2 regions of the Streptomyces sp. NPDC014889 genome follow, and region 1 is predicted to be linked to the other one. Evidence: riboswitches for the same ligand, from Rfam matches in the RefSeq annotation. Region 1 holds a riboswitch; the other holds the start of a gene.
What was found. Region 1 has a riboswitch for cobalamin ahead of ACF09J_RS10685 (ribonucleoside-diphosphate reductase subunit alpha). Riboswitches for the same ligand answer to the same signal wherever they lie in the genome.
Positions count from the first base shown of each region.

Region 2: another riboswitch for cobalamin. It lies ahead of ACF09J_RS19625 (ABC transporter substrate-binding protein); the one in region 1 lies ahead of ACF09J_RS10685 (ribonucleoside-diphosphate reductase subunit alpha).

Region 1 is NZ_JBIBWH010000004.1:407,021-412,030, reverse strand. It holds gene mctP (monocarboxylate uptake permease MctP) at 1-1,060, shown strand, start outside; gene ACF09J_RS10690 (GNAT family N-acetyltransferase) at 1,133-1,639, shown strand; cobalamin riboswitch at 1,685-1,839, shown strand; gene ACF09J_RS10685 (ribonucleoside-diphosphate reductase subunit alpha) at 1,962-4,328, shown strand; gene ACF09J_RS10680 (ribonucleotide-diphosphate reductase subunit beta) at 4,328-5,010, shown strand, end outside.
Region 2 is NZ_JBIBWH010000009.1:160,436-165,445, reverse strand. It holds partial or broken gene ACF09J_RS19630 (iron chelate uptake ABC transporter family permease subunit) at 7-996, opposite strand; gene ACF09J_RS19625 (ABC transporter substrate-binding protein) at 993-1,985, opposite strand; cobalamin riboswitch at 2,063-2,288, opposite strand; gene ACF09J_RS19620 (OBAP family protein) at 2,347-3,135, opposite strand; partial or broken gene ACF09J_RS19615 (SMI1/KNR4 family protein) at 3,484-5,010, opposite strand, start outside.

The sequences.
Region 1 (5,010 bases):
CTACTCCTCGGGGCTGCGCGCGCCCGCCCTGATCGCCTTCGTTAAGGACACCCTGATCTACATCGTGATCGCGGTGGCCATCATCTACATCCCGATCAAACTGGGCGGCTTCGGCGAGGTGTTCGCCAAGGCGGGCCAGAAGTTCACCGAGACGGGTTCGGGCGGCCTGGTGCCGGCGGCGGCCGGCCAGTGGACGTACGCCACGCTCGCCCTCGGCTCCGCGCTCGCGCTGTTCATGTATCCGCACTCGATCACCGCGACGCTGTCCTCGCGCAGCCGCGAGGTGATCCGCCGCAACACCACGATCCTGCCGCTGTACTCGCTGATGCTGGGCCTGCTCGCCCTGCTGGGCTTCATGGCGATCGCGGCGGGTGTGAAGGTGAAGAACGGCCAGCTCGCCATTCCGCAGCTCTTCGAGAACATGTTCCCGGACTGGTTCGCGGGCGTGGCCTTCGCGGCGATCGCCATCGGCGCGCTGGTGCCGGCGGCCATCATGTCGATCGCCGCCGCGAACCTGTTCACCCGCAACATCTACAAGGACTTCATCCGCCCGCAGGCGACGCCGAAGGAGGAGACCCGGGTCTCCAAGATCGTGTCGCTGCTCGTGAAGGTGGGCGCGCTGGTCTTCGTCCTGACCATGGACAAGACGGTCGCCATCAACTTCCAGCTGCTCGGCGGCATCTGGATCCTGCAGACCTTCCCGGCCCTGGTCGGCGGCCTGTTCACCCGCTGGTTCCACCGCTGGGCGCTGCTGGCGGGCTGGGCGGTCGGCATGGTCTACGGCACGGTCGCGGCCTACGGGGTCGCCTCGCCGACGTCGGGGCAGAAGCACTTCGGCGGCTCGGCGAAGGAGATCCCGGGCATCGGCGAGATCGGCTACATCGGCATGACGGCGTTCGTGCTCAACGCCGTCGTCGCGGTGCTCCTGACGTTCGTGCTGCGGGCGGTCAACGCGCCCCAGGGCGTGGACGAGACCCGTCCTGAGGACTACACGGCGGACGCCGGCGACCCGGGCGTCGAGGCGGAGCTCCCGCCGGCCACGGCGGCGGCCCCGCAGTAGCACCGGGCATCCTGCGGGCCGCCGGAGAAATCCGGCGGCCCGCTGCCGTGCCCGTGCGGCACACTCGGCTCCATGGACTTCCTGATCCGGCCGGTCGAACCCGGCGAGTACGGCATCCTCGGTGAGATCACCGCCCAGGCCTACCTCCAGGACGGGCTCCTGGACTTCGGTGAGAGCGACGGGTATCTCGACGAGCTGCGGGACGTGGCCAAGCGGGCGGCCGCGGCCGAGGTTCTGGTGGCGGTGGCGGACGGGGAGGTGCTCGGCGGGGTGACCTTCGTCGCCGGCGCCGGCCCCATGGCCGACCTCGCCGGCCTTGGGGAGACCGAGATACGGATGCTGGCGGTCGCGCACGCGGCGCGCGGCAGAGGCGTCGGCGAGGCCCTCGTACGGGCCTGTGCGGACCGGGCACGGGCCGTGGAGGGCTGTGTCCGCATGGTGCTGTCCACCCAGAGCTCCATGCACACCGCCCACCGCATCTACGAGCGTCTGGGCTTCGTCCGCACACCGGGCCGGGACTGGAACCCCCTCCCCCACCTGGACGACATCACGCTGCTCACCTACGAGTTGACATTCTGACACGCTCCGGAGTCGACGCGGCACAACATATGGGGGTGCCCGACTCGCTCAGCACAAGATGTATGCTCGTGCTCACTGTCGCCGCAGGGGAATCCGGTGCGAATCCGGAACTGTCCCGCAACGGTGTACTCGTGCGCGTATGCCCCCATGGCCCGCCACGAGCGTCAGTCCGAGGACCTGCCGACAGTGCGCCCGGCCGTCCGGTCCGGGTGCCCTGACGTCCGGGCCTCGTGGAATGGGCCGGTGGACGCGGCGCCGCGTGCGCTCGTGTGCCGCCCCCTGCCCTCGGCGAGGCCCCGCGCCGAGCGAGGGAGTGCTCCACGTGACCATCGCGCCAGCCGACCCGGTTTCAGTCACCGCCACGGAAACCGACGGGCCAGGTGCCGTACTGCTGCGGACCCTGACCGAGCTGACCGCCGACCTCCCCGACGCCGACCCCGGCCGGGTCGCCGCCGCCGCGCTGCGCGGCCGGTCGGCGCGGGCCGACGAGGCCGAGTTGCGCGAGCTGGCCACGGAGGCGGCCGCCGGGCTCATCTCGGAGGACCCCGCCTACTCCCGGCTGGCGGCCAGGCTGCTGACCCTCGCCGTCCGCGCCGAGGCCGCCTCCCAGGGCGTCGCCTCCTTCACCGACTCGGTCGCCGTGGGCCACCGCGAGGGCCTCATCGCCGACCGGACCGCTGAGTTCGTGCGCGCCCACGCCGACCGCCTGGACGCGCTGATCGACCGGGCCGCCGACGACCGCTTCGGCTACTTCGGCCTGCGCACCCTGCACAGCCGGTACCTGCTGCGGCACCCGATCACCCGCAAGGTGATCGAGACGCCCCAGCACTTCATGCTGCGGGTCGCGGCCGGTCTCGCGCAGGACGACACCGCGCGGTCCGTCGACGAGGTCGAGGCGCTCTACGGGCTGATGAGCCGGCTCGACTACCTGCCCTCCTCCCCCACGCTGTTCAACTCCGGCACGCGCCACCCGCAGATGTCGTCCTGCTACCTGCTCGACTCCCCCAAGGACGAGCTGGACTCCATCTACGAGCGCTACCTCCAGGTGGCCCGTCTGTCCAAGCACGCCGGCGGCATCGGCATCGCGTACTCCCGCATCCGCTCCCGCGGTTCGCTGATCCGCGGCACCAACGGGCACTCCAACGGCATCGTGCCGTTCCTGAAGACCCTGGACGCCTCGGTGGCCGCCGTGAACCAGGGCGGCCGGCGCAAGGGCGCCGCCGCGGTCTACCTGGAGACCTGGCACTCGGACATCGAGGAGTTCCTGGAGCTGCGCGACAACACCGGCGAGGACGCCCGCCGGACGCACAACCTCAACCTCGCGCACTGGGTACCGGACGAGTTCATGCGCCGGGTGAACGCGGACGGGCAGTGGTCGCTGTTCTCCCCCGCGGACGTGCCGGAGCTGACCGACCTGTGGGGCGAGGAGTTCGACGCCGCGTACCGGGCCGCGGAGGCGCGGGGCCTGGCGCGCAAGACCATGCCGGCCCGTGACCTGTACGGCCGCATGATGCGCACGCTCGCGCAGACCGGCAACGGCTGGATGACCTTCAAGGACGCCGCCAACCGCACCGCCAACCAGACCGCGGAAGCGGGCCATGTGGTCCACTCCTCCAACCTCTGCACGGAGATCCTGGAGGTCACCGACGACGGCGAGACGGCGGTGTGCAACCTGGGGTCGGTCAACCTCGGCGCGTTCGTGGCCGGCGGGGACATCGACTGGGAGCGGCTGGACGAGGCCGTCCGCACCGCCGTCACCTTCCTCGACCGCGTGGTCGACATCAACTTCTACCCGACCGAGCAGGCGGGCCGCTCCAACGCCCGCTGGCGGCCGGTGGGCCTGGGCGCCATGGGCCTGCAGGACGTGTTCTTCAAGCTGCGACTGCCCTTCGACTCCCCTCAGGCGAAGGCCCTGTCCACCCGGATCGCCGAGCGGATCATGCTCGCCGCGTACGAGGCGTCCACCGACCTCGCCGAGCGCAGCGGCCCGCTGCCCGCGTGGGAGAAGACCCGCACGGCCCGGGGCGTGCTGCACCCCGACCACTACGACGTCGAGCTGACCTGGCCGGAGCGCTGGGCGGCCCTGCGCGAGCGGATCGCCGCCGTCGGCATGCGCAACTCGCTGCTGCTCGCGATCGCCCCGACCGCCACCATCGCCTCCATCGCGGGCGTGTACGAGTGCATCGAGCCGCAGGTCTCCAACCTCTTCAAGCGTGAGACGCTCTCCGGGGAGTTCCTCCAGGTCAACTCGTACCTGGTGGACGATCTGAAGGCGCTCGGCGTCTGGGACGCCCGCACCCGCGAGGCGCTGCGCGAGGCCAACGGCTCGGTGCAGGACTTCGCCTGGATCCCCGAGGACGTGCGCACGCTCTACCGCACGGCGTGGGAGATCCCGCAGCGCGGCCTGATCGACATGGCCGCGGCCCGCACCGCGTTCCTGGACCAGTCCCAGTCCCTGAACCTGTTCCTGGAGACGCCGACCATCGGCAAGCTCTCCTCGATGTACGCCTACGCCTGGAAGCAGGGCCTGAAGACGACGTACTACCTGCGCTCCCGCCCGGCGACCCGGATCGCGCGCGCGGCCCGGGCCCAGGCTCCCGCCGCCGTCCCCCTCCAGCAGGCGGCGCCGGACGCCGACGCGATCGCCTGCTCCCTTGAGAACCCCGAGTCCTGCGAGGCCTGCCAGTAATGACCAGCGAGACCAAGAACCTGCTCGACCCCGGCTTCGAGCTGACGCTCCGTCCGATGCGCTACCCGGACTTCTACGAGCGCTACCGGGACGCCATCAAGAACACCTGGACCGTGGAGGAGGTCGACCTCCACTCGGACGTCGCCGACCTGGCCAGGCTGAGCCCGGCCGAGCAGCACCTGATCGGACGGCTGGTGGCCTTCTTCGCCACCGGTGACTCGATCGTGGCGAACAACCTGGTGCTCACGCTGTACAAGCACATCAACTCCCCCGAGGCGCGGCTGTACCTGTCCCGCCAGCTCTTCGAGGAGGCCGTGCACGTCCAGTTCTATCTGACGCTGCTCGACACCTACCTCCCCGACCCGGAGGACCGCACCGCCGCCTTCGCCGCGGTGGAGAACATCCCCTCCATCCGGGAGAAGGCCGAGTTCTGCTTCAAGTGGATGGACTCGGTGGAGAAGCTGGACCGGCTGGAGACGAAGGCGGACCGCCGGCGCTTCCTGCTCAACCTCATCTGCTTCGCCGCGTGCATCGAGGGCCTGTTCTTCTACGGCGCCTTCGCCTACGTCTACTGGTTCCGCAGCCGTGGCCTGCTGCACGGTCTGGCCACCGGCACCAACTGGGTGTTCCGGGACGAGACGATGCACATGTCCTTCGCCTTCGACGTGGTGGACACCGTGCG
Region 2 (5,010 bases), on a different contig from region 1:
GACGGGGATCTCCTGGTTCGGGAGCATCGAGCGCGCCACGATGTCACTGCCCACCAGCAGCGACGCACCGAGGAGTGCGGACAGGGGCAGCAGGAGGGCGTGGCGCGGGCCGCAGATCAGACGGACGACGTGCGGCACCACCAGGCCGACGAACCCGATGACGCCGGTGTGGGCGACCAGGCACGCGGTCACCAGCGCGGCCGCGGCGACCAGGGCCCAGCGGGTGCGTTCGACGTGGACGCCGAAGGAGCGGGCCGCGGTCTCGCCGAACGCGAACGCGTCCAGGTCCCGGGCGGCCGCGACCATGACCACCGTGCCGACGACGGTCACGGCGCTCAGGAAGACGGCCGTGTCCCACCGGACCCCGGCCACCGAGCCCAGCGTCCACTCCATGACACCTCGGGCGGCGTTGCGGTCGCCGAGGACGAGCACGACGAACGACGTGTACGCGCCGCACATCTGCCCCACCGCGATGCCGGCCAGCACGGTCCGCGCGGCCGGCAGGGACCGGGTGCGCGCGGCGGCCAGTGCCAGTACGACGACCACGGCGAGCAGGGCGCCGGCGAAAGCGGCCGCCGGGAGCGCGCTGATCGCCGCGGCGCCGGTGGCTCCGACGCCGAGGACGATCACGGTGACCGCGCCGACGGCGGCACCGTTGGAGATCCCGAGCAGGTAGGGGTCGGCCAGGTCGTTCCCCGTCAGGGTCTGCAGCACCGCGCCGCAGACCGCGAGCCCGGCGCCGGTCGCGGCGGCTCCCAGGACCCGGGGCAGCCGCAACTGCCAGACGATCTGGTCGTCCAGCAGCGTGACATGGGAGCCGCCGAGGCCGAGCCGGCGCAGAACGACGCCGGCCACGACGTGCGGCGGCTCGTGGACCGAACCCACGGCGAGGCCGAGCAGGACGGTGACCAGCAGCAGGACCGCGGCAACGGTCAGGCCCGCCGCCGCGCGACTCGCTCCCGCGGGCCGTGCGGCGGGACGATCCGCCACGGTCATGAACGCGGGCGCAGCTTGCTCAGGCCTGCCGAGACCAGGGCGGCACCGTCGGCGAGGCGCACGCCGGGCGTCGTCTCGGAGAACGGCACGACCACGAAAGCCCGGTGCCGGACGGCGGTGAGCTTGCTGAGCACCGGGTCGTGCTCCAGGTAGTCGATCCTGGACTGCGCGGTGTCCCAGCTGGCGTCCGCGAGCACGATGACGTCCGGGTCCGCCGCGGTCACCTTCTCCCAGCTCACGGTCTTCCAGCCACCGGGCAGCGCGCCGAAGACGTTGTGGGCGCCGACGGCGTCGAGCACGAGCTGGGGTCCGCCGTGGCCGGCGCCGACGAACGGGGCCTTGGTGTTCGAGTCGTACCAGAGCACGTTCAGGCCCTTGCCCGCCGCCTTGGCCTCGAGGTCGGCAAGCTGATGCTTCTGCTCCTTCTGGAGGGCGGCGGCACGCGGTCCGACACCGAACACCTCGGCGATGTCGCCCACTTCGTCCCACACCGCCTGGAAGGACACCGGCGGCACCTGCTTGCTGTCGGCGCAGCCGAACGGCGACAGGTAGGACTCGATGCCCTTGGAGCTCAGCTCCGCCTGCGTGCCCGCCACCTTGCCGCTGAACGCGCTGGAGTAGGAGGCGTAGAGGAAATCCGGACGCGACGCGAGGAGCTTCTCCGCGGTCGGGTACTCCTTGGAGAGCACCGGGACGGCGTCGTAGGCCGCCGTCCACTTCGCCGGGACCGCGTCGTCGAGGAACGCCGTTCCGGCCATCCGGGACTGCAGACCGAGGGCCAGGGCCACCTCGGTGGCGCCCTGGTTGAGGGTGATCAGCCGGCTCGGCGGTGCGCTGACGGTCGTGGTGACGCCGCAACTGCTGACGCTCACCGGCGCGGGGCGGCTGCTCCCGGTCGCCGCGGCGGGCTTGTCGGCCGCGGGCGCACCCGTACAGGCGCCGAGCGCACCGACGAGCAGGAGTGCCGTGGCGGCGAGGCTGGAGCGCACGGCACGCGCGCGGCGTATGGAACGCTGAGATCGAAACGGACGCAGGGGACCGCGGGGCATGTGCTCTCCAACCCTCGTGGAACATGTCGCGCCGTGGCCGGTCTCCTGGCTTCCGCATCAACGTCACGAGGCCGGCCTTCCCAGGTGGTTCGTTCCCGATCCACCCAGTGGCCCTGACCGCTCCGGGAGCCGTCAGCGAGGGCCGCGGGACTCCGCGACTACAGTGGCGAGGGCCGCACCGGCTTCCCACCGGTTTCCCGTACACCACGGCAGCCACACGGTACCAAGCCGCTGGTGGCGCAGCCGCGAGGAGCGTCCCGCAGGAGAGGCGGTCCGGAGTCCCGGAGTTCAGCCGTGACGGTCAGCGCTTGAACTGCGTCTCCTCGATGCGTGTCTGCACCGTCCGGCCGCTCTCCCACGCGTTGGCGCCCGGCGCCACTTCCGGCATGGGGATGTCCGCCCGGTTCTGCCGCTTGTGCGAGGTCGAGATGCCGAGCCGCTCGTCGCGGGCCTGGATCATCTCGTCCGCGGCCTGCCCGTCCTGGGTGAAGCCCATCATCAGTTGCGGGATCCCGTAGGGGAAGTCGTCGCGGTCGTACTGCCACGTGTGGAACGTCTTCCCGTAGGTGGTCACGAGGTCCTCGAAGTAGGCGTGTTCGGCCAGGTCGGGAATACCGGGGGCGGTGAGGCTGCCGGACTTGACCTCGTAGTGGTGGCTGTGCCACAGCCGCTTCTCGTCCTCGGGCAGGTCGCGGAAACGCTCCTCGCTGATGATGTACTCGATGCCGATCAGACGGGCGTCGGGCGCGTTGCGGTCGAAGATCACGCACTGGTGCAGGTCGTGCTGGAGATGGATGCAGAAGTGCGTGGCTTCCACCTGCCGGCCCATGTCGTCGGCGTACAGGTGGAAGCCGTTGAGATACGTGCTCATCGCATCGAGCGGATACTTCGGCTGCATCGCGCCGGCCGCCAGATCCAGCGCGCGGTGCTTGAGCGGGTGCCCCTTGCCGACCTTGCTGATCGTCGCCACCTTGCGGCCGAACAGCAGGCCGGCCGCGGCCGTCACCCCTGCCGCGACCCCGATGCCGAGGGACGCGGCCGATCCCCGGCCAGAACCGCGCGTGCGCTGCATGCCCTGCACGAGTGCCATGCCTGGCGAGTGCCCTGTGCCCGGTGGCTGTAACGGGGCACCGGTGGTGCTCCGAAACGGGCGATCCCCTGTCCCAGCGCGCGGCTAGCCCGGGGGCCGAGACCCAGGGCCGATGACGTCCCCGGCCTTTGCCGAAGAGAGCCCGAGCGCAGTCAGACGTGCCGCGCCCACGGACAGGACGCCCTGGGGTGTCGTACACGGTGAACGCCCCGGAGGCCGAGACCCGCTGCGCCACCATGTGCAGCAGCGCTTCCGCTTACGAGGCCGGAGCCCAACCGCGGCCGGACACGAGACACGTGAACGCCGACCGCGGTGACCCATGCCGCTGCCTCCGACTGCACCCCGGGATTACGACTCCGGGACTGCGGGGCTGAGCGGTCCTGGAGGGTCTGTGCGCGGCCCAGCAGGCCTCCAGCCGCTTTCCGGCCCCTCGTCCTCCGCCCGCCCGCCGCCCGGCGGGCGGACGGCGCCATGGTGCTTGCGGATCACCACGTATGTCTCGCCGTCCCCCGGCGGCCGCCTCCAGGAACGGGTGGTCAACGTGTGCAGCCGCCCGTTCACGATGGCGTGACGCGGCAGATGGGCACCGAACTCCCCGGTCACCGCTTTCAGCAGCGACCGTTCCGCCTCGGCGCCGTCCCTCAGGTCGCCGAAGAACCGGCTCGGGTCCAGCGTCCGCGGTATCTCTCCGCTTCTCCGGATCTCTCCGTCCGCGTAGGTGAACGCGTACTGCTCGGCACCCTCTCGCGCCACGGAAAGGTGGAAGAACGGCTCCCCGTGCCGTGTCCGCAGGCCGCTCCACACCACTACCGCGCGGGTGCCCGCGGCGGCCGCGGCCGGGGAGACGAACCGCTCCCGGTGGAACGGGCCAGGGTCGCCCTCGAAGGCGAAGCTCCAACCGGCGCCGGCCCGGCCGACCGTCATGAGAGCCCTGTCGTCGTAGGAGGAGAACTCCCTCTGGGGGTGCAGCGACTTCTGGCGCGCCTCCCAGAAGGTCATCGGTTCGTTCAGCACGGTGCCGTCCCCGTCCGCGAGATGTCCGGGCAACTCCTGCGGCGCCACCCCCTCCACCAGGACGAACCGGTAGGACGTGCGATGGTTGCCCGGGTCCGGCTCCGCGAGCCACGCCAGGTCGCCCGGGTCGAGCGAGGCCGTCGGGCTCGGTGCCTCACCCGTCTGCCCGCCCCGTGGCGTGGACAGCAGTTCGCGGCCCCGCTCCGGGGTCAGCAGTGGCCCGAGCACGGGGTCGGCCACCCACCCCAGCGGCGCCAGGTGGTCCGGTCCCAGCGGCTCCCACAGGGGCAGAGCGTTCATCAGTGTCAGCCATGCCCCGTCGGTGTCTCCCCACCGCGCCAGCTCCCGCGCCCGCTCGACCGCCTCCCCGAACGGTCCGTCGGCCGTGTACCGGTACGTGCCCTTCCGCACCTGATCCAGCGTCGCGTAGGCCAGTTCCACCAAGTCGTCGTCGGCGCCCCGCAGATGGAACGTCAGCGTGGAGTCGTCCCGGTACGAGTGCGCCGCGTGCTCGGCGACCAGTGGTGGCAGCAGCTCGGGCGCGTACCGCGGGTCCGTCACCAGACCGTCGAAGTACACCATGGAGGTCTGTCCGAGCAGGCGGCGTATCTGGTCGCCCAGCCCGGCGGCCCGCGGCCTGCCGTACCCCTTGGCCTCGTCCAGCGCCGTCCCGGCCCGTTCCCAGCCGCCGCGCAGCGCCTCCAGCCGGGCCTCCGCCACCTGGGCGTCCAGCTTTCGCGTCGTGTCGTTGACGAACACCGGCTCCGCGTCGCGCGGGTGCGCCCGCAGGCTGTGGAACTCCCGGTACATGTCCCGCATGAACTCGAGGAAGTTCGCGTGCCGTTCGGGCGGCGCGGCCCG